Regions from separate parts of the Actinoplanes sp. NPDC020271 genome, predicted to be linked through region 1. Evidence: riboswitches for the same ligand, from Rfam matches in the RefSeq annotation. Region 1 holds a riboswitch; the other holds the start of a gene.
What was found. Region 1 has a riboswitch for cyclic di-AMP ahead of ACH442_RS16590 (C40 family peptidase). Riboswitches for the same ligand answer to the same signal wherever they lie in the genome.
Positions count from the first base shown of each region.

Region 2: it holds a riboswitch for cyclic di-AMP, as region 1 does, so the genes downstream of both, ACH442_RS41555 (coiled-coil domain-containing protein) here and ACH442_RS16590 (C40 family peptidase) in region 1, are expected to answer to the same signal.

Region 1 is NZ_JBIRWQ010000006.1:323,795-334,351, forward strand. It holds gene ACH442_RS16580 (hypothetical protein) at 1-157, shown strand, start outside; gene ACH442_RS16585 (heavy metal translocating P-type ATPase) at 170-2,434, shown strand; gene ACH442_RS16590 (C40 family peptidase) at 2,529-3,128, opposite strand; cyclic di-AMP (ydaO/yuaA leader) riboswitch at 3,135-3,311, opposite strand; gene ACH442_RS16595 (metal-sensitive transcriptional regulator) at 3,963-4,262, opposite strand; gene ACH442_RS16600 (hypothetical protein) at 4,507-4,881, opposite strand; gene ACH442_RS16605 (serine hydrolase domain-containing protein) at 5,259-6,554, opposite strand; gene ACH442_RS16610 (hypothetical protein) at 6,732-6,947, shown strand; partial or broken gene ACH442_RS16615 (hypothetical protein) at 7,090-7,376, shown strand; gene ACH442_RS16620 (hypothetical protein) at 7,387-8,241, opposite strand; gene ACH442_RS16625 (nitroreductase/quinone reductase family protein) at 8,307-8,825, shown strand; gene ACH442_RS16630 (YceI family protein) at 8,822-9,496, shown strand; gene ACH442_RS16635 (hypothetical protein) at 10,250-10,504, opposite strand; gene ACH442_RS16640 (GAF domain-containing protein) at 10,507-10,557, opposite strand, start outside.
Region 2 is NZ_JBIRWQ010000032.1:48,498-59,054, reverse strand. It holds gene ACH442_RS41580 (PspC domain-containing protein) at 407-601, opposite strand; gene ACH442_RS41575 (ABC transporter ATP-binding protein) at 973-2,268, shown strand; gene ACH442_RS41570 (ATP-binding protein) at 2,437-2,913, shown strand; gene ACH442_RS41565 (beta-phosphoglucomutase family hydrolase) at 3,012-3,746, shown strand; gene ACH442_RS41560 (glycoside hydrolase family 65 protein) at 3,773-6,142, shown strand; gene ACH442_RS41555 (coiled-coil domain-containing protein) at 6,237-7,271, opposite strand; cyclic di-AMP (ydaO/yuaA leader) riboswitch at 7,275-7,408, opposite strand; cyclic di-AMP (ydaO/yuaA leader) riboswitch at 7,618-7,754, shown strand; gene ACH442_RS41550 (coiled-coil domain-containing protein) at 7,775-8,803, shown strand; gene ACH442_RS41545 (ABC transporter ATP-binding protein) at 8,856-9,629, opposite strand; gene ACH442_RS41540 (ABC transporter permease) at 9,622-10,518, opposite strand.

The DNA of each region.
Region 1 (10,557 bases):
GCTGTACCTGGACTTCCAGCATGACGGGAAGGTCCGTACCGCCGAGTTCACCGCCGTTGCCGGAACGGTCACCGGTGTGCCGAGCCCGGCACCACCGGCCGCCTCCGCCACGCCGAGTCCGTCCGGGCACGGCGCCGACGGCCACACCCACGACTAGAAGGAGAGCGTCATGGCATCCGTCGCCGGGCCGCTGCCCCTGGCCCCGAACCGGATCGAGCTGTCGATCGGCGGCATGACCTGTGCCTCCTGCGCCGCGCGGATCGAGAAGAAACTCAACCGCATGGACGGCGTGGTCGCCACCGTCAACTACGCCACCGAGAAAGCCAGCGTCGCCTACCCCGACGGCGTGAGCGCCGAGGATCTGATCGCCACCGTCGAGAGGACCGGCTACACCGCGAAGCTCCCGCCGCCACCACAGCGACCCGGCGACGATGCGGCAGAACAGGCGCAACCGGTCGACGAACTGCACGCCCTGCGGACCCGGCTGCTCACCGCTATCCTGCTCAGCCTGCCGGTGGTGCTGCTGGCGATGGTGCCGGCCTGGCAGTTCACCTACTGGCAGTGGCTGTCACTGACCCTGGCCGCGCCGGCCGTCGTCTGGGGCGGGCTGCCGTTCCACCAGGCGGCCTGGACCAACCTGCGCCACGGCGCCGCGACCATGGACACCCTCATCTCCATGGGCACCATCGCCGCGTTCGGCTGGTCACTGTGGGCGCTGTTCTTCGGCTCCGCCGGCACGCCCGGCATGACGCACCCGTTCACCCTCGACATCGGCGCCTCCGACGGGGCCGGCGCCATCTACCTGGAAGCCGCCGTCGGGGTCACCACGTTCATCCTCGCCGGCCGCTACTTCGAAGCCCGCTCCAAGCGCCGTGCCGGAGCCGCCATGCGCGCCCTGCTGGAGCTCGGTGCCAAGGACGTCGCGGTGCTGCGCGACGGCACCGAACGCCGGATCCCGGTCGCCGACCTCGCTGTGGGGGACCGGTTCATCGTGCGGCCGGGCGAGAAGATCGCCACCGACGGCGTCATCGAGGACGGCACCTCGGCCGTCGATGCGAGCATGCTGACCGGCGAGTCCGTGCCGGTCGAGGTCGCCCCGGGCGATCCGGTGGTCGGTGCGACCGTCAACGCGGGCGGCCGGCTGATCGTGCGTGCCACCCGGATCGGCGCCGACACCCAGCTCGCGCAGATGGCGAAACTGGTCGAGCAGGCCCAGACCGGTAAGGCCGCCGTGCAACGGCTCGCCGACCGGATCTCCGGCGTGTTCGTGCCGATCGTGATCGCCCTCGCGGTCGCGACGCTCGGCTGGTGGGTCGGCACCGGCGCCGGGTGGACCGCCGCGTTCACCGCCGCCGTCGCCGTGCTGATCATCGCCTGCCCCTGCGCGCTCGGCCTCGCCACGCCGACGGCGCTGCTGGTCGGCACCGGACGCGGCGCGCAGCTCGGGATCCTGATCAAGGGCCCCGAGGTGCTCGAGTCGACCCGGACCGTGGACACCGTCGTGCTGGACAAGACGGGCACGGTCACCACCGGCCGGATGAGCCTGGTCGACGTGGTGCCCGCCGCCGGCGTCGACCGTGAGCAGTTGCTGCGCCTGGCCGGGGCGGTCGAAGCCGCCTCCGAGCACCCCATCGCCCAGGCGATCGCCTCGGCCGCCGCCGACAGCGCGCCGCTACCACCGGTCACCGGGTTCGCCAGTACCGAAGGCCTCGGTGTCACCGGCACCGTCGACGGTCACACCGTGCACGTCGGCCGCCCGGCGCTGCTGCGCCAGGCCGGGCTGAGCGTGCCCGCCGACGTCGAGCACGCTGTCACCGCCGCCCACGCGGCGGGACAGACCGCCGTGGTCGCCGGCTGGGACGGCCAGGTCCGCGGCGTCCTCGCTGTCGCCGACACCGTCAGAGCGACCAGCCGCGACGCTGTGGCCCAGCTGCGGACGCTCGGCCTGTCGCCGGTGCTGCTCACCGGCGACAACGAGACCGTCGCCCGGGCCGTGGCCGCGCAGGTCGGCATCGACGAGGTGATCGCCGAGGTCCTTCCGGCCGACAAGGTCGACGTCGTCAAACGGCTGCAGGAGCAGGGCAAGGTCGTGGCGATGGTCGGTGACGGCGTCAACGATGCCGCCGCCCTGGCCCAGGCCGACCTCGGGCTGGCCATGGGCACCGGCACCGATGCCGCGATCGAGGCGTCCGACCTGACCCTGGTCCGCGGCGACCTGATGGCCGCCGCCGACGCGATCCGGCTGTCGCGGCGCACCCTGCGCATCATCAAGAGCAACCTGTTCTGGGCCTTCGCCTACAACGTGGCCGCCCTGCCGCTGGCCGCAGCCGGCCTGCTCAACCCGATGATCGCCGGCGCGGCGATGGCGTTCAGCTCGGTGTTCGTCGTCGCCAACAGCCTGCGGCTGCGCCGCTTCACCAGCATCACGACGTAAGCCGTACGACAGCGCCGCCTGCACCCACCGAGACGGGTGCAGGCGGCGCTGTGTGAAGCCCGGCCGCGAAGCGTGGTCCGTCGGGAGGACCGACTCAGACCAGGCGCCGGACCACGTAATTCGTGCTCCAGATCTTCTGCTTGGTCACCGTCTTGCCGGTTCGCGGGGCCGCCCACATCTTGCCGCCACCGGCGTAGATGCCGGCGTGCGTGCCGCGCGTGCCGGACCGGATGATGATCAGATCACCGGGACGGGCCTGGGACTTGGCGACGGCCTTGCCGTATCGCTGCTGCAGGTTCGCCTTGTGCGGCAGCTTCTTGCCCGCTGCCTTCTTGTAGACGTACATGGTGTAGCCCGAGCAGTCGAACCGCTTGGGCCCGGCGGCGCCGAACTTGTACTGCTTGCCCTTGTGCTTCGCCGCTTCGGTCATGATCCGGTTCGCGGCCATCCTGGACGCTGCCGCCTTGGACCGGGCGGCCTGGTACGCCGCCGCCTTGACGGTGATGCCGCTCTGGCTGAATGCCACGCTGGTCTGCGGAAACACCTGCGTGGTGGCGACGGCCGAGGACGGGGTCGCGGCGGAGGCCGACTGCGGTGAGCCGATCCCGCCGGTGAGAAGACCGAGACCCACGGACAGGGCGATGGTGCCGACTCCCAGGGTACGGGCGGGCCGGCTCAGGGTACTTACGCGCACGGTGAAGGAATCCCTCCGGCACGCCTGCGAGGTTAGCTGTCGGATTCGGGCGCGAAGGTTGCCCGGCCGCACGCTGGCGGCTTCACCCCGAGGTCCTCATGTCCCGGTCGCCGCAGTACGGCGTGCCGGTCGAGGACCGATAGTGGTTCCCCCGTCCCTGCCCCCGATTGCCTCATGACTCGTCATGCGGGTTCGCGCCGCCGGACCGGGGCAGGGCTCGGCGTGGTCCAGGTCGGCGCGACCGGCGAGCCTGTGCCCGCCGCCCTTCCTTGATAGCCCACCTCGCGACCGCCCCGGTTCCCCAGAATGCTCACTCATAGTGACGGCCATGCCGATGTGTGTCCGTTTCGGAAGACCGGTGCGAAGTTTGTCAGTACGTTCTGCTCACGGATGGTAGACCCAGAGTGGTTTTGATCTGTGAAAGGGAACACTTCAAATCTGTGCGGTCGCTGTGAGTAGCCTCGGCTGGGTTCCCCGGCACGGCGCGTTCCAGGCGACCGTCGGCCCGTTGATCGTGGCCGACCGTCCGGCCCTCATTGCCCGAACCGATGACCTCCCGCAATCGAGGGTCACCGAGTGGGATACGCAGGTGATGTCCGTTGCGCCGAGGATCGCACCCGAAGGCGGTCGCCGCCGCGACGCAACCGAATCGCCACAACAGGACTTTTCAACCGGTCGTGCCGTGCCCGACTGCACAACCAGCGCACACCGGTCCCGGCTGCGGCCGCACCGATCGTCACCGCACCCCACGAGGGCAGACGGCAGCAGCACGCGATCGGGCCGGTCGGCCCGGGCCGGACCGCGCAGCAGCCCCGCGAATGGATTGGACCCGGCTCAGGACTTCACGAGCCGGGCGATCGCCGCGCTCGCCTCCTTGATCTTCGAGTCCACGTCGCCTTCGACGGCGGCGTGGACCACGCAATGGCGCAGATGGTCCTCGAGCAAGCCGACGGCTACCGCGTGCAGGGCGCTCTTGGCGGCCGAGATCTGGGTCAGGATGTCGATGCAGTAGGTGTCCTCGTCGACCATCCGCTGGAGTCCGCGGATCTGCCCCTCGACCCGCTTCAGCCGGGCCATCAGCGCTTGTTTCTCCGCCGAATACCCGTGCGGCCCGGCCGGTTTCGCCTCACTCATGCCGTGCAAGATACCCGGCACCCGTATCAGCCCGGCTCGGCTGCGGACACGCCCTGGCGGTAACGCGCCCGCTGGGGTGACCAGCCGACCGTGCCCGCGCACCCGGCCCACGCCGAACCGAATCAGCGGGGGCCAGGAAGCTCTGCAGGGATCGGAGTCGTCGGGAACGGCGAGGAACCACGCCCCGCTTCCTACTCTCCTGGACGACGTCCTCGGCGGTGGGCAGGTCGTCGACCAGGAACCCTTACGCACCCGAGCTCTGCTTCAGCACAGCGAGCTCTTGCGCCGGAAAGGGACGGTTCCCCCACAGGCCGCCGTAACTGTCTCCGGCACCTGCGTCAGATACGGCCTGCGTCATACGGATGGTGGCCCGGATAAAGGCTGCCACAGAGATCCGCTCGTCCCAGACCCGAGTGACGCCGATCCAAGGGTCGTCCTGTCGGAGGTCCGGCATGTGAAGGATCTGTAGGTACACGTCCTCCGCCGCTCCACCGAACTGGAACATGTAGCCGTTGGGCATGCCGTATATACCGGCGGTCGTAGCACTGGACCCTATCTGCAGGTCCCGTGCCGCCCGCAAGAGATTCTCCAGGCTCCTGTCGAGGTATGACGTGTTCATCCTCAGCTCGTAATCGTCTGCTTGCCACGTGAACCGAGCCCAAGCGGAACTAGTGATGGTCCAGCTCATGTCGAAGCGCGCAACAGCCACTGAGACTGTCTACCCCATGATCATTCCCGTTGCGAAACGGAGCGCCGCGGTGAAAGGCCCGGGCCGAGGACGAGTCCGTGGGTGTCGGCCAGTTCGGTGGCCTGTCGGCGCAGTTCTTCGAGCCTGTTGTAGCAGTCACGGGTGTCGTCCGGCCTGTTGCTCTGCGTCGGCCCACGCTCGCCAGGTGCGCGACCATGGCGTGAATGCGGCCTCGACTCCAGCGTGAATGGTGCCGGCTTCGCCGATGTCGTCGAGCGTCGATTCGGGTCCTTTCGAATCGTCCCGGGTTATAGGTGCTTGGCGATGGTGGTGGCGGCTTCGGCGCGCATGGGGTCGGGGTTCGCCCAGGTCCAGTTGGGGTGAGCGCGGTTGGTGAGCAGGGACAGCACCAGTTTGCGGCTCGGGTCGACCAGTAGGGATGTGCCGGTGAAGCCGGTGTGCCCGAACGTGGTTGCGGACGAGAGAGTGCCCATGAACCATGGTTGGCGCAGGGTGACGCCCAGTCCGTGGTAGGAGGGGCGGCCCGGCCGTTCCGGGTCGACCGCGGGCAGTCCTTTGTTCTGGTTGGTGAGCATCTCTTTGACGATCGCGGTGGAGAGCAGGCGTTTGCCGCCGTAGGTGCCTGCGTTGAGCAGCAGCTGGCCGATGACGGCGACGTCGTAGGCGGTGCCGAACACTCCGGCACTGCCGATGATGCCGCCCATCTGGTTCGCGACGTCGTCGTGGACGACACCGCGTAGCAGGCCGCGGGAGGTGCGGGCGTCGGTGGCAGCCAGCCGCGCGGCCTGCTGGGTTTTGCTCAGCCATGTCAGTGGGGTGAAGCCGGTGCCGCGCAGCCCGAGTGGTGTGGTGATACCGGTCTTCAGGGCTGCGTCGAGGGTGGTTGCGGTGACCTTCTCGACCAGTTGCGCCGCCACCATCAGTCCCACGCTGGAGTAACGGAACACCGTGCCGGGCGTCGCCCCCTTGACCAGTGGGGTGGCCAGGACCGCGGCACGTTTGGCGGCCTGCGACGGCAGTCCCTTGATGCTCGCGCCGACGGGCAGGCCGCTGGTGTGGGTGAGCAACATCCGTACCGTGATCTTGTTCTTGCCGGTACCGGTGAAGCCGGGCAGATACCGCACGACCGGAACGTCGAGGTCGACACGACCCTTGTCGACCTGCTGCAGCAGCAGGATGGACGTGTAGACCTTGGTGAGCGAGGCAAGGTCGAAGATCGAATCGGTGCGCATCGCCACCCGTTTGGACGCGGGCAGCTGAACCGGACCGGCGGCGTAGCGCAACGCGTGACCCACGGCGAGAGTGGCGGTCACCTTGCCGTCGACCATGACGACGGCGGCTGCCCCGGCATAGGTGGGGTGCTTGGGGTTGGCCTCGGTGGGTTTCAGGTATTTGGTGAGGACCGCTTTCAGCGGCGCGACATAGGGCGCAACTGCTGTGCTGGCGGCCACCGGTGTCGTCGCTGCATCGCCTGCGGTGCCACGAGCTGTCTGCGAGGGTGAGGAACTGCTCTCGCAGCCGGTCATCAGGGCGGTGGCCGCGGTGAGCCCGGCGCCGAGCAGGCCGCGACGAGTCATCGGCATAATCGCGCATCATGCCAAGCCGGTTCGCCTTCGGCAATCACCTCAGCTGTTCGCATCAAATCTGTGTGTTCCCGCAGGCAGGTGGATCAACAGCATCGCCTGCGACGCGTTCGACAAGTGGACCCGGAACCTGCCGAGCAGCCGATGCCGGCCGATCGCGTACCGCAGAAAGTGGCAATGGTGAGCAAGAAGAAATCCAGCAACCTTCTCGTTCTCGGATTCATGTTGGTCCTGACCGTGATCCTGCGACCCAGCGTCATCCACGACGGCGGCTGGCGCGCATGGGTCGCCACGGGCGCGAGCTTCTTCGTGGTCGGATTGTTCGTCACCGAGCTGAGCACACCGCTGCGCCGGCGACGACCGTCGGAGTCGGCTCACGACGAGCAGGACTGACCGGGCCCGCAGCACATCGCAAGCCGACGATTCCGACGATGACGGCGACCACGACCGCGATACCGATGCCGCCAAGGATTTGGTTCTGACACTGAAGTCAGCCGGCGACATTCTTCTCCGGCGGGTTGCCCGAACGGTGCCGGCCGAGCTGGATCTGATGCTGGTCCCGGATGCCCACCTGGGGCGCATGCTGCTGGCGTGGTCGGGACCGGGCCGACCTCGGTGACGCCGGTGGCGGTGAAGGGTGAGTTGGAGAAGCTGGCCTACCTGCGTCGGCTGGACGCGCCCACGCTGGATCTGTCGATGCGGCCGGCGGATCGGCGCCGGTTCCTGGCCGGGGCGGGCCGGCGGTTGACCGGGCAGGCGTTGCAGCGGCGCGAGCCCGAGCGGCGGTATCCGATCTTGCTCACGCTGATCGCGCAGTCGGCGTTCGGCGGCGTCACCGGCGCGGGCCGGCCCAGGCATCCAGGGCGGTGTGGATGGAGGCGAGTCGCGCGTCATCCCACTTGGTGGCCGGGTCGGGCTCGAGGAAGGTCATCGCCGTGCTGGCCATGGCGAGCGCCGGCAGCGACCATTCCTCCTCGGTGGCCGCGCCCGACGGCCGGGCGAGGGTCACCCGGGTCGCGACCTCTGGGGTCGACAATGAGGTGATCACCAGGCCGCGCATGGCGGCGCTGAGCAGTGTCGCGACGGTGTCGAAGCCGCAGCCGAGCTCGGGGCGCAGCCGGTAGCCGAGTAGGCCGGCGAGCTGCTCCCAGGCCTTGGCGATGAGCGCGGTCTGGCCGGCCTCGGCCTGGGCCAGGGCGGCCTGGACCTGGTTGCGCAGGTCGCCGTCGGCCAGGCCGGAGAAGGTGGCGTGCAGGGCTAGGTAGGTGCGCCAGCCAGGCGAGCTCAGCACGGTGCGGAAGTCAAGCAGGGCGAGGCGGCGGACCAGCTCGAGGATGAGCCCGTGTCTGCCCTCGGGGGTGCTCAGCCAGTCCTCGTGCTCGACGACGATGTGGCGGATCAGCGTGACCTCGTCGGCGATGATCTCCGGGCTGGCCGACCGGGCGAGCTCTTTGATGAGGTCACTGAAGAACAGATCGCGGTACGGCCAGTGCCGGTACGCGGTGCTGCGTGCCACGTCCGCGTCGCGGATGACGTCTTCGAATCGGATGTGGTCGAGGCTCACCGTCAGTCCGGTCCGCTGGATGGTGTCCAGCGCGGCCCGCAGCATCCTGGCTCGCGTTTCCTCGTCGGACAGCCGTCGGTGCCGCCGCCCGAGCCCGGAGGGCACGGGGCTCTCGTTGCGCATGCCGACAATCTAGCAGCGGGACTTTAGACTCTGTGTCTCAAGTCTAAACCCATTCAGAATTGACGATGACCAGAGACGACGAGGAGCGCACCATGAGACTGTGGCCGTACGGGGAGAGCGATCTCCGCGCCATGTACCGCGGTGGGCGTGGCAACGCCACCGCCCGCCGCTTCGCCCGCTTCTGGGCCGTCGTGCAGGGTGCCGGCGTGCTACCCCGGCGCTGGGTGACCCTGGAGGTGCCCGGGCGGCGGACCGGGCGCACGACCCGCTTCCCACTCGGCATGGCCGACTGGAACGGTCACTGGTATCTCGTGTCGATGCTCGGCAACGACTGCAATTGGGTGCGCAACGTACGCGCCGTCGGCGGCGCCGTGACCATCCGGCACGGCCGCGCTCGTCCCCGGCGGCTGGTCGAAGTGCCGCCGGCCGAACGCGCCCCGATCATCAAGCGCTACCTGCAGAAAGTGCCCGGCGGCCGGCCCCACATCCCCGCGCTCCCGGACGCCCCCATCGCCGACTTCGAGGCGATCGCGGCCCAGTACCCCGTCTTCCGCATCGACGCCGTCGAGGAGCGTGTCGCATGAACGCCGAGACCTCCGCGCTGCCCCGGCGCAAGCGGCACTGGCTGCGCTGGACCCTGGCCGGCGTCGCGGCCCTCCTGGTGCTCCTCGTGGCCGGCGCCGTCGCGGCCGTGAAGCTGCAGCCGGTGCCGTCGCCGCTGACCCTGCCGGTGAACCCCGCTCCGTCCAGCGGGCCCCTGAACGGCGCTTACCAGCCCACCACAGGGTCGCTGGCCGGCTTTCGCATCCAGCAGTCCTTCCTCGGCGTCACGAGCGAGATGGTTGGCCGTACCCCCGACATCACCGGCACGGTGACGGCAACCGGCGACCGGGTCACCGCCGCGAGCCTGCGTATCAACCTGCTCGCGCTCACGTCGGGCGGCAAGAAGCCCGCGCCGCAGTACAACATCAGCCTCGACACCGAGCATTACCCGGACGCCACGGTCACCCTGACGCAACCGGTCGCGCTCAGCCAGGTGGCCACGGCGACGGGAACGCTCACCCTGCACGGCGTCACACGGACCGTCACCGCGACGATGTCGATCCGCCAGGACGGCGCGGGCCTGGACGTGGCCGGCTCGCTTCCGGTCGCCTTCGCCGACTACCGGTTGGCCCAGCCGACAGGCTACGGATCGCTGGGCTCCCTCGCCGACCATGGCACGGCCGAGTTCCTGCTCCTGCTACGTCGGCCATAAGTCAGTAACCACCGGCGCTCGATCACCGCGGCCTCCGGGCCTCGGCGGCTCGTGAGCGGGTCGACGAGGTGTCGTTCCCGGGCAGTCACGTGGCCTGGAGCGCCCCACCTACCGCTACCACGTTTGTGAAGTCAGAGACGTCGACGGAGTTGGCCCCACAAATCGACTACTCACGGTTACCGCCGAATGTGAGACACAGCCGTTCTCTTTGCAGACCCGCTCGATTCCGCGGACCGGTTACTTCATGGTTGCTGAGAGGGCAGCGGGGACCACGCCAGGAGCGGTGTTTCCGGCCCGGCACGCCGAGCTGACAAACCTCGCGGGATGGGCGCCGTGGAGGGCGGCCGCTGTCGCCGGAGCCGGCCGCTGTGGCGTCGACGGTGGCCGACCGAGACCCGCGATGGGGAGCTGGCCTTGATGCGGTCCGCCCAGCATGACCTCGAACGGATTCGAGCGAGTTTCGCTCATGACGCGTGCCGTCTGAGCGCGCCCCGTCCGGCGATTTCGTCGCACGTCCGGCCCTGGTATACCGATACCATCTGGGCCGGTAGCGGATGCCGTAGCCACCGACGGCCGGGGCACGGGTCGACTTCGTGGCCCGGTGCCCGGCGTACATCTGAGATGTGGTGGTGTGCAAACCGGGGGAGCGGCTGGGCACTCGGACCGCATAGACCCCGTCATCTGTCGATGATCATGGCGGACCACACCTCTACAGGGCCGCCGGTTCGGGTCAACCTGTCGGCAGAGCCACATCTAAGGCAGATCTGCAGTGAGGCGGTCCGCGTCGCGTAACAATGCTGTCCGCGCCCGGGTCATCGTGGTGATGGCGTCGCTGACCTGGTCCAGACCGTCGGGGTCGGTGATCGCGGGATGGTGGGCGAGCTTGTGGAGTTCGTCGAGGGCGTGGGAGATCTGCAGAGCGCCGTGCAGCAGGTGATTGACCAGGTCCTGGACCGCGTCGCCGTCTGGCGCCGGCTCCGGGGTGTCCGGAATGCCGTCGGTATGCACGGTCAGGCGAGGCGGTGCCTGTCGAGAATCCGCATGATCTCGGCAGCACCCTG
Region 2 (10,557 bases), on a different contig from region 1:
GCAAGGAGCGGGGCCGGCGTGTGATCGACGGGGAACCGGCCGGGAAGCGCGGGCCGGCGGCGCGGGTCCGGGGCTCGGCTGGACTGAGGACTGGTCGCCGAGATCAGAGACAGTCGGGAGCGCGGGCCGGGGAAAATGACGCCGCCGCCCTCGGGGGTCAGGGCGGCGGCGCCGGGAACCGCATCCCGGTGGTGGCCGGGTCGCGATTCACGTTCTTGTGGATCGGCGTGGGCCGATCATTTGGTCCCGGCCGGGATTGCCAGCCCGGCTTCCGCCCGGCCGGGAGTTCTCGGGCGGCCGCAGTGTCCGATGGGTCATTCGTCCTGCGGTCTGGTGCCGCTTATCGGATATGTACCCGAGCAGCCGGCAGTCTACTCATCACTATCGATGATGATCGCCGGTTGAGTCACTCGCTGGGCACCAGCGCCCAGAGGATCAGGTAGGCGATGAACTGCGGGCCGGGGAGCAGGCACGACAGGACGAAGGCCAAGCGGACCACGCCGGTGGAGAGACCGAAGCGACGGGCCAGGCCAGCGCAGACGCCACCGATCATGCGGTTGTGGCGCGGGCGAGTCAGCGTGTGGGTGAGGGGCCGGGTCACGTGAATCCACTCCTTCAGTGGTGGCCGGGGCGTTCTGCCCTGGACCACTTCGACGGTAGGTACGGGAGTGCGGCTGTCCCTCATTCCCGAGGTGGAGAGCGGCGACCGCGTTCCCGTAGGGGAAACCCGTACCCGAATGTCCGGTGTCGTTAACCCGAGTCCTGGCTGCCGCCGGACCATCGGAGCAAATGTCGCTTTTTGCTGGGAACGTGCACAGAACGCACCCCTAAGGCCGATCTCCGTAATCGATTGATCACTATCTGCGAATGGCACGTTCGCCCGATGGCAAAGCATCGAAGGCACTCGCAAAGTCATTACCCGATTGCCGACCGTCGTGGGATCGGAATCACAGTCGATCGGGGAGGTTGACGGTGTCCACCGTCGCGCTCAAGGACGTCACCAAGATTTGGCCGGACGGCACGCTCGCCGTCGATCATGTGTCGCTCGACGTCCAGGACGGCGAGTTCATGGTCCTGCTCGGCCCCTCGGGCTGCGGGAAGTCGACCGTGCTCCGCATGATCGCCGGCCTGGAGGACCCCAGCGGCGGGGACATCCTGCTGAACGGCGAGCCGGTGCTCGACGTGCCCCCACGCGACCGCAGCATCGCCATGGTGTTTCAGGACTTTGCGCTCTATCCGCACATGACCGTCGCCGACAACATCGGGTTCCCGCTGAAGCTCTCCGGCGTCGAGCCGGGCCCGCGATCGGACCGGATCGGCACGGTGGCCGGCGCGCTGGGCATCGGCGAGGTGCTCGGCCGCCGCCCCAGCCAGCTCTCCGGCGGGCAGCGCCAGCGCGTCGCGATGGGCCGGGCGATGGTCCGCCGTCCCGGCATCTTCCTGATGGACGAGCCGCTCTCCAACCTCGACAGCGGGCTGCGCGCCGAACTGCGTGCGGAAATCAGCAGCATGACCCGTGAGCTGGGCGTGACCACGATGTACGTGACGCACGACCAGGCCGAGGCGCTGACCATGGCCGACCGGGTGGCGATCATGCGCCGGGGGGTGCTGCAGGATCTGGGCACGCCGACCGAGGTGTACCGGCGCCCGGCCACCCTCTACGTCGCGGCGTTCCTGGGCTCGCCGCGGATGAACCTGCTGGAGGCCCAGGTCTACGTCCACCTGGACCGGTACGTCGCGCTGAACTTCGGTGAGCAGAACCTCTACCTGGCCTGGTCCGACCCGCGGTCCCGGGCGGTGGCGCGCTATCACGGGGAGCGGATCGTGGTCGGGGTGCGGGCCGAGGCGCTGACCCCGGTCACGCCCGACACGCCCGGGACCGTTCTGCACGGCCGGATCCGCTACCTGGAGCACCACGGGCACGAATCGCTGGCCTACCTGGACGTCGGCGCGACCGCGATCGTGGTCGACGAGATCGGCGGCACCCCTCCCGGGCGGGTCTCCTCCGGGGGCGCGCTGAAGCGGCTCGGCGGGGCGTTGCAGCGGCTCACCAAGAGTGGCCCGGCCGGGGTGCCGGAGAGCAACGGCGCGCCGGTCAGCGTGCTGAACGACCCCGGCCGTCACCACCGGAAACCGGCCGAGCTGTCGGTGCGGCTGGCGCCGTACCCGGCGGTCAACCCGGGGCACCCGCTGACCGTGTCGGTGCAGATGGACGCGGTGCACTTCTTCGACGAACGCGGGGACCGCATCGACGTGGGGTGGCGGTGACCGGCGGGTGCGGAGCTTGACGGGCGGGCGCTGACGAAGGCGTACGGGAAAATCGGGGTGGGGAAAACGAGGATGCGAGAGAGATCCGTGAATGGGGAACGCCACTTCCGGGCAGGATCGCGGATGCCTCCTGCCACCGGGCGGCCACAGCGCGTAGGCTGCACGACGGTGGAGGACAGGATCGGCCAGACCGTGCGTTCGGCTCCCGACGGTGAGCCGAGGATCGATGCCGCCCGGCCCCGCCCGGCCTCCCCGGTGCTGATGGATCGCGCCTTCTCCGACGGTGACATCACTGTTCTGCGGCACGAGGTCACGCGTCTGCTGCCGACCGTCGGGGTGACCGGTGACCGTCTCGCCGGCTATGTGCTGGCGGTCAACGAGGTGATCACCAACGTGGTCCTGCACGCCGGCGGTCACGGCCGGATCGTGCTGCGGGTCGAGTCGGGCGCGGTCTGGTGCGTGGTGACCGACTCCGGTCCGGGCATCCCGGAGGGGTGTCCGGACGGCGATCTGCTCCCCGGCACTGACGAGATCGGGGGACGTGGGCTGTGGCTGGCGCACCAGTTGTGCGACGAGGTGACCACCGCAACCGGCCCGATCGGTACGTCGATCGGGTTGAGAATGGATCTTGCAGCGTCGGGCTGAGAGCTGAAACCGCAGCTTGACCGACTTATGAAACACCCGTGAAATGTGAAGGAGCCCTTCGCCTCTCGTCCCTGAGCCGGTGCGACTACATTGGGCGCGTGCTCGGACTTCCTTCCCAGGTGACCGCTTGCCTTTTCGATCTTGACGGGGTGCTGACGGACACCGCCCTTGTGCACAGTGCCGCGTGGAAACAAACGTTCGACATGTTTCTCCAGTCGTGGGCTGAGCGGCATGATCAACCGTTCGTGCCGTTCGATTCCGGAGTCGACTATCACCGATATGTCGACGGCCGTCAGCGGGCCGACGGTGTCCGCACGTTCCTCGCCTCCCGGGGCATCACCCTGCCCGAGGGCACTCCCGACGACGATCCCGACCAGGACACCGTCAACGGTGTCGGCAACCGCAAGAACATCCTCGTGCTCCAGAAGATCAAGGAAGGCGCCGTCCAGGTCTACCCCGGCTCGGTGGAGTACCTGAAGGCCGCCAAGGCCGCGGGCCTCCGCCGCGCGGTCGTGTCGGCCAGCGCCAACTGCAAGGACGTGCTCGAGGCGGCCGGCATCGCCGACCTCCTGGAGGCCCGGGTGGACGGGCTTGTCGCCCGCGAGCTGGGCCTGCCCGGCAAGCCCAAGCCGGACACGTTCCTGCACGGGGCGAAACTGCTCGGCCTCCCGCCGGAGAGCTGCGCGGTCTTCGAGGACGCCCAGGCGGGCGTGGCGGCCGGCCGGGCCGGCGGTTTTGGCATCGTGATCGGCGTGGACCGGGTCGGTCAGGCCGACGCCTTGCGTGAGAACGGCGCCGACGTCGTAGTCACCGATCTTTCCGAACTGCTCTGAATTTCACTCCTAGAAGAGGCACGACCGTGATCCGTGAACGGGCCTACCCCGTCGACCCCTGGCACATCCGGGAGACCCGGCTGGACCTGGACCTGCTGGCCCAGTCCGAGTCGGTGTTCGCGCTCTCGAACGGCCACATCGGGATACGGGGAAACCTGGACGAGGGCGAGCCGCACGGCCTGCCGGGGACGTACCTGAACTCGTTCTACGAGCTGCGGCCGCTGCCGCACGCCGAGGGTGGTTACGGCTTCCCCGAGTCCGGCCAGACCATGGTCAACGTGACCAACGCCAAGCTGATGCGGCTGCTGGTCGACGACGAGCCGTTCGACGTGCGCTACGGCGAGCTCCGCTCCCACGAGCGTGTCCTGGACATGCGGGCCGGCACCCTGGAACGGACCGTGGAGTGGGTCTCCCCGTCCGGCAAGGGCATCCGGGTGAAGACCACCCGGCTGGTCTCCTTCACCCAGCGCGCCGTGGTCGCCTTCCTCTACGAGGTGGAGCCGCTCGACGAGACCGCCCGGCTGATCCTGCAGTCCGAGCTGGTGGCGAACGAGCAGCTGCCGCCGAGCAGCAAGGACCCGCGGGTGGCGGCCGTCCTGGAGAAGCCGCTGCAGGCCGAGGAGATGCTGGAGCAGCGCTCCGGCGGCCTGCTGGTGCACCGGACCAAGGCCAGTGACCTGCGGATGGCCGCAGCCATGGAGCACCTGGTGGAGACGCCGGGGCGGCACGCGATCACCACCGAGGGGCACGGCGACTGGTTGCGTACGACCGTGGCCTGCCGCCTGGAGCCGGGGCAGAAACTGCGTGTGGTGAAGCTGGCGGCGTACGGCTGGTCGAGCGTCCGTTCCCTGCCGGCCCTGCGCGACCAGGTCGGCGCGGCCCTGGCCAGTGCCCGCCTGGACGGCTGGGAGGGTCTGGTCCAGCAGCAGCGCGAGTACCTGGACGCGTTCTGGGACCACTCCGACGTGCGCGTCGAGGGCGACCCGGAGGTGCAGCAGGCGGTCCGCTTCGGGCTGTTCCACACGCTGCAGGCCGGCGCCCGCGCCGAGCAGCGCCCGATCGGCTCGAAGGGCCTGACCGGCCCGGGTTACGACGGCCACACGTTCTGGGACTCCGAGACGTTCGTGCTGCCGGCGCTCACCTACACCCAGCCCTCGGCCGCGGCGGACGTGCTGCGCTGGCGGCACTCGACGCTGGACCTGGCCCGGGAGCGGGCGCAGACGCTCGGCCTGCAGGGCGCCGCGTTCCCGTGGCGGACCATCCGCGGCCAGGAATGCTCCGGGTACTGGCCGGCCGGCACCGCGGGCTTCCACATCGGCGCGGACATCGCCGACGCGGTCCGGCGCTACGTGCAGGCCACCGGCGACTACGACTTCGAGCGTGAGGTCGGTCTGGAGCTGCTGGTCGAGACCGCGCGGCTGTGGCGTTCGCTGGGTCACCACGACCGGCACGGGCGGTTCCACATCGACGGTGTGACCGGGCCGGACGAGTACACGGCCGTGGTGAACGACAACATCTACACGAACCTGATGGCGCAGCAGAACCTGATGACCGCGGTGGAGGCCTGCAAGCGCCACCCCGATCTGGCCCGCCGCTTCGGGGTCGACGACGAGGAGGCCGCCTCCTGGCGGGACGCGGCGGCCGCCGTGCACATCCCGTACGACAAGGAGCTCGGCGTCCACCAGCAGTGCGAGGGCTTCACCCGGCTGGAGGAGTGGGACTTCGAGAACACTCCGCCGGAGGGTTACCCGCTGCTGCTGAACTACCCGTACTTCGACCTCTACCGCAAGCAGGTCGTCAAGCAGGCCGACATGGTGATGGCCATGTACATCCGGGGCGACGCGTTCACCCCGGAGGAGAAGACCCGCAACTTCGCGTACTACGACGCGCGGACCGTCCGGGACTCCTCGCTGTCGGCGTGCATCCAGGCGGTGATGGCGGCCGAGACCGGTCACCTGGAGCTGGCCCACGACTATCTGGGCGAGGCCGCCCTGATGGACCTGCACGACCTGCACCAGAACGCGCGGGACGGCGTGCACGTGGCGTCGCTGGCCGGTTCGTGGATCGCGCTGGTCGCGGGCCTGGGCGGCATGCGTGACTTCAACGGTCAGCTGGCGTTCGCGCCGCGGCTGCCCAGCCGGATCAACAACCTGGACTTCTCGCTGCTCTGGCGGGGCCTGCGCCTGCGGGTCAACGTCACCGCCGACGAGGTCACCTACTCCCTGCGCAACGGCGGTGGCTCGGCTCGCCTGACGCTGCTGCACCACGGCAAGGAGATCGAGGTGACCCAGGTGCGCCCGGTGACCATGCCGATCCCGTCGGCCGGGCCGGTCGGTCCCGCGCCGACGCAGCCCGCGGGCCGCGCTCCGGTTCGCCGGGCCACCCCGCATCCCTGATCCACGGTCACGATCAAGAGCCCGATTTCCCCGTACGAACGAGAAAGCCCCCGGTCCGCGAAGGACCGGGGGCTTTTCCGTGCGGCGGGGAGCGCTACAACAACGACACGTGCACGTGGTCGGTGTGGTCGCTCGGGCCGTGATAGGCATGCCAGTTGTTCGTCGCCGGGAACCAGATCTGCTTGTACCAGATCACGTAGTAGATCCCGAGCTTGTCGGCATTACGCACCAGGAACGCGGTGAGGTCGTTCCCGTACCTCATCATGTCGTCGTTGTGCGCGACCGAGAAGCCACTGTTCTGCAGTGACCAGTCGCAGGCCCGGCCTTTCGGATGCTCGAACGGACCGCCGTCACGATGGCATCCGACGAAGCGGTTGAAGCCGGCCTTCTTCACCTCCTGATAGAGGTGCAGCGTCCGCTTGGTGATGCAGCCGTCGGTCGTCGGGTCGTCCTGGTTGCAGGACTCCGGCGAGAAACCGCCGTCGGAGTTGCGCGGTGCCGGGGCGGCAACCTTGGAGGTCGCGTCGACGAAACCGTTGGTGATCGTCTTGTTGATGCCGGTGCCACCGCCGAGCAGCTCGAGCTGGTCCTCCGCCGAGTCGTGCTGCTTCTGCTGGATGGTCAGCTGCGTCTTCTGGTTCTTCACCTCGGCAGCGATCTTGGTGACGCTGTCGGTGATCGTCGCCAACGCGCTGTTCAGCTCGTTCAGCTTCGCGTCGTGGAGCTTGTTGATCTCCTCGAGCGAGACGGCCTTCTTGATGAAGTCGGACGAGTCGTCGGCCTGCAGCAGGAAGCTCAGCGTGCTGAGGTTGCCGTACTCATACTGCTGGCGGGCGATCGCGTTGACCTCGGGGATCAGCGCGTCGCGGCGCTTCTCGGCGTCCGCCTTCTGAGTGTTGAGCGTCTTCAGGTTCTTGGCCGAGGTCTCGTAGGCCGCCTTGGCGTTCACGAACCGTCGGTTGGTCGCTTCGAGTTGTGCGGAGAGATCGTCGTCATCGTCACCCTCCGCGGGGGTCGACGAGCCGCCGCTGGGCGCGGCGAGTGCCGGCGTGACGGGTGCCACAAATATCGTGGTCGCCACGAGCGGCGCCAGGGCAAGCATCAGCCACCGGCGGGGACGTGCGGTCATCAACAATCCTTCCTAGTCACCGCCGACCGAGTTAGCTGACGGGTTCGGGACGGAAGCTATCCCTACCGCGCAAAGCGGATTCACCCCAACTACCTGGTTCCCCGGCTCGCCTTTCGGCGATTGGGCGGCGGCCTGCCGGCAACTCGGGGGCGGTGCCGTCCTGGCAGGACCGGCGGCCAGTTTACCTGAGATATCACTCGGCATCAGGGTCAGAGAAACCGTCAAAGCCGTTACCTTGCAACGACTTTCTGTAATGGGCGTCACCCCTCGTGACCGAGGCATAGCAATAAGTACGAGAACTGTCGATTCCTCGATCGAGTGGGTATGGTCGGTCCCGGTTCCCGCCCGGGAACCGCCGCCTAATCGCAACAACGAGCGAGCCGGGGATCCACATTTCTTCCGGGGTGAATCCGCGCCAGCGGTAGGGATTTCCTTCGTCCCGAACCCGTCAGCTAACCCGACCGGCGGCCGACGGAAGGAAACAGCCAGTGCAGCATGTGACTGTGCGGCGACGATGGGTGGCCGTTCTCGCGCTGCTGGTCGCCGCATGCGGGATAGCCGGTGCCGGCACACCGGCGCTCGCGGCCCCCCGGCCCCTCGCCGCGCCCGGGGAGTCCGGCGACGACGGTGAGGGCGGCTCCAAGTCCCTGCTCGACAAGCTCGACGAGGCCTCCAAGGGCTACGTCACCGCCAAGACCAAGTTGCAGACGTCCAAGACGCAGCAGACGAAGCTGGCCACCACGCTCAAGGAGCTGGACGCCCAGATCGCCCCCCAGCAGGCGTCGCTGGACAAGTACGCCGCGCAGGCGTACACGATGGGCCGGCTCGGCCCGTTGAGCGCGCTGCTCAGCGCGGACACGTCCGACGGCTTCCTGGACCGCGCCCAGTTGCTGACCACCGTGGCCGAGCGGCAGAACCAGGCGATCTCCGACCTGCGGACCACCCGGGACAACCAGGTCAAGGCGAAGGCGGCGATCGACGCGACCGTCCTCGACCAGCAGCGCCAGCTCAACGTGATGGCCAAGAAGAAGACCCAGGCGGAGCAGGCGCTCAAGGAAGCCAACCAGGGCGGCGACACCGGTGACGACGACTCGGGCAGCTCCGGTGGCAGCGGCTCGGACGCCGACAAACCGTCCGGCAGCCTCGCCGGTGGCTGCACCGTGGACGATCCGACCACCACGGGCTGCATCACCCCGCGGTTGCTCTACGCGATGAAGCAGGCGCAGAAAGCCGGCTTCACCCGCTACGTCGCCTGCTTCCGGCACCAGAACAGCGGGGAGCATCCGAAGGGCCGGGCCTGCGACTTCGCCGCCGACAAGGACGGGTTCGGCGGGGTGGCGACGGGCGCCAGCAAGACGTACGGCACGAACCTGGCCAACTACTTCATCCACAACTCGGACACGCTCGGTGTGCTCTACGTGATCTGGTTCAAACGGATCTGGCTGCCGAGCAGCGGGTGGAAGTCGTACAGCGGTGCCGGCGGCACACCGTCGACCGACCATACGAACCACGTGCATCTCTCGGTCACCTGACCACGAAAGAAGCGCCCGGGCCGACGGCCCGGGCGCTTCTTTCGTGCAACGGCTACTTCTTCATGTAGCTCTCGTACTCCTTGAGCACGGCCTCGGTCTCGCCGTCGGCCCGGATCTCGCCGGACTCCAGCCAGATCACCCGCTCGCAGGTGTCCCGGATCGACTGCTCACTGTGGCTGACCAGGAACACCGTGCCGGCGTCCTTGCGCAGCTCGCGGACCCGGGCCTCGCTGCGGCGGCGGAACTTCGCGTCACCGGTGGCCAGCGCCTCGTCGATCAGCAGCACGTCGTGCTTCTTGGCCGCGGCGATCGAGAAGCGCAACCGGGCGCCCATGCCGGACGAGTACGTCCGCATCGGCAGCGAGGCGAAGTCACCGCGCTCGTTGATCCCGGAGAAGTCGATGATCGACTGCTTCTTCTCCTTCACCTCTTCCGGCGTCATGCCCATGGCCAGGCAGCCCAGCTCGACGTTGCGCTCACCGGAGAGGTCGTTCATCAGGGCGGCGTTGACGCCCAGCAGCGACGGCTGACCGGCCGCGTAGATCGCACCCTTGGCCACCGGCAGCAGGCCGGCGACCGCGCGCAGCAGGGTCGACTTGCCCGAGCCGTTGCTGCCGATCAGGCCGATCGCCTCGCCCTTGTAGGCCACGAAGCTGACGCCCTTGACCGCGTGCACCTCGCGCACGTTGGTCGAGTTGGTCTTGGTGACGATCCGCTTGAGGGCGGAGAGCGGGCTGGTCTGGTTCGCCCCGATCGCACCGACGATCCGGTAGACGATGTGTGCGTCGTCGGCGACGACGGTGGGGATCTTCTCGCTGTCAGCCACGACCGTAGCCCTTCTCTCCGCGCCAGAAGTAGAGGAAGCCGCCGACGCTCGCGAACAGGGACCAGATCACCGCTTCGGTCCAGAGCAGTCGCGGGCTGCCGGCCAGCGTCACGTTCTCCATCAGCGAATGCCGGTAGAGCTCGATGAAGACCAGCATCGGGTTCGCCTCGATCAGGTGCAGCTTCCACCCGTGCAGGTGCTCGGTGAACCGGGTGACCGGGTAGAGCACGGCCGACGCGTACATCCAGAAACGCATGATGAACGGGATGAGCTGCTTGATGTCGCGCAACTTGGAACCGAGCCGGGCGAAGAAGAGCACCAGGCCGGTGTTGAACAGCGACTGGAGCAGCAGCGCCGGGACGATCAGCAGCCACTCGAGGTTGGGTCGCTCACCGGTGAACAGCACGATGATGACCAGCACACCGAGCGCGGTGATGAAGTTGCGGATCTCCACCAGGACGGTCGACAGGGGGAGGCTGCCGCGGGGGAAGTGCAGCGCCCGGATCAGGCCCAGGTTCCCGGTGATCGCGTTGGCGCCCTGGCCCACCACCGTCTGGGAGAACCCGAAGACGAAGACCCCGATACACAGGTACGCGATGAAGTTCGTGCTGTTCGCCCCGGTGCCGATGATGACGCCGAAGATGATGTAGTACACGAACGCGTTCAACGCGGGGGTCAGGACCTGCCACAGCGTCCCGAGGTGCGTGGTGCCCAGCGCGGAGACGGTTTTCGCCTTGGCGTGGGCGGTGATGAAATGCCGGTAACCCCAGAGCTGGCTGAGGTACTCGAACGGTCCGACCAGCCGTCCGGAAGAGCTGAGGCCGTGCCGCCGCGCGAGTTCCTTGAGGGGAACCGCGGGAGCGGTATCGGCAACCGCTGTCTCTGGCATGGAGTGGTGCTCCGATCTCGTCTGCCGGTACGAGGCGGC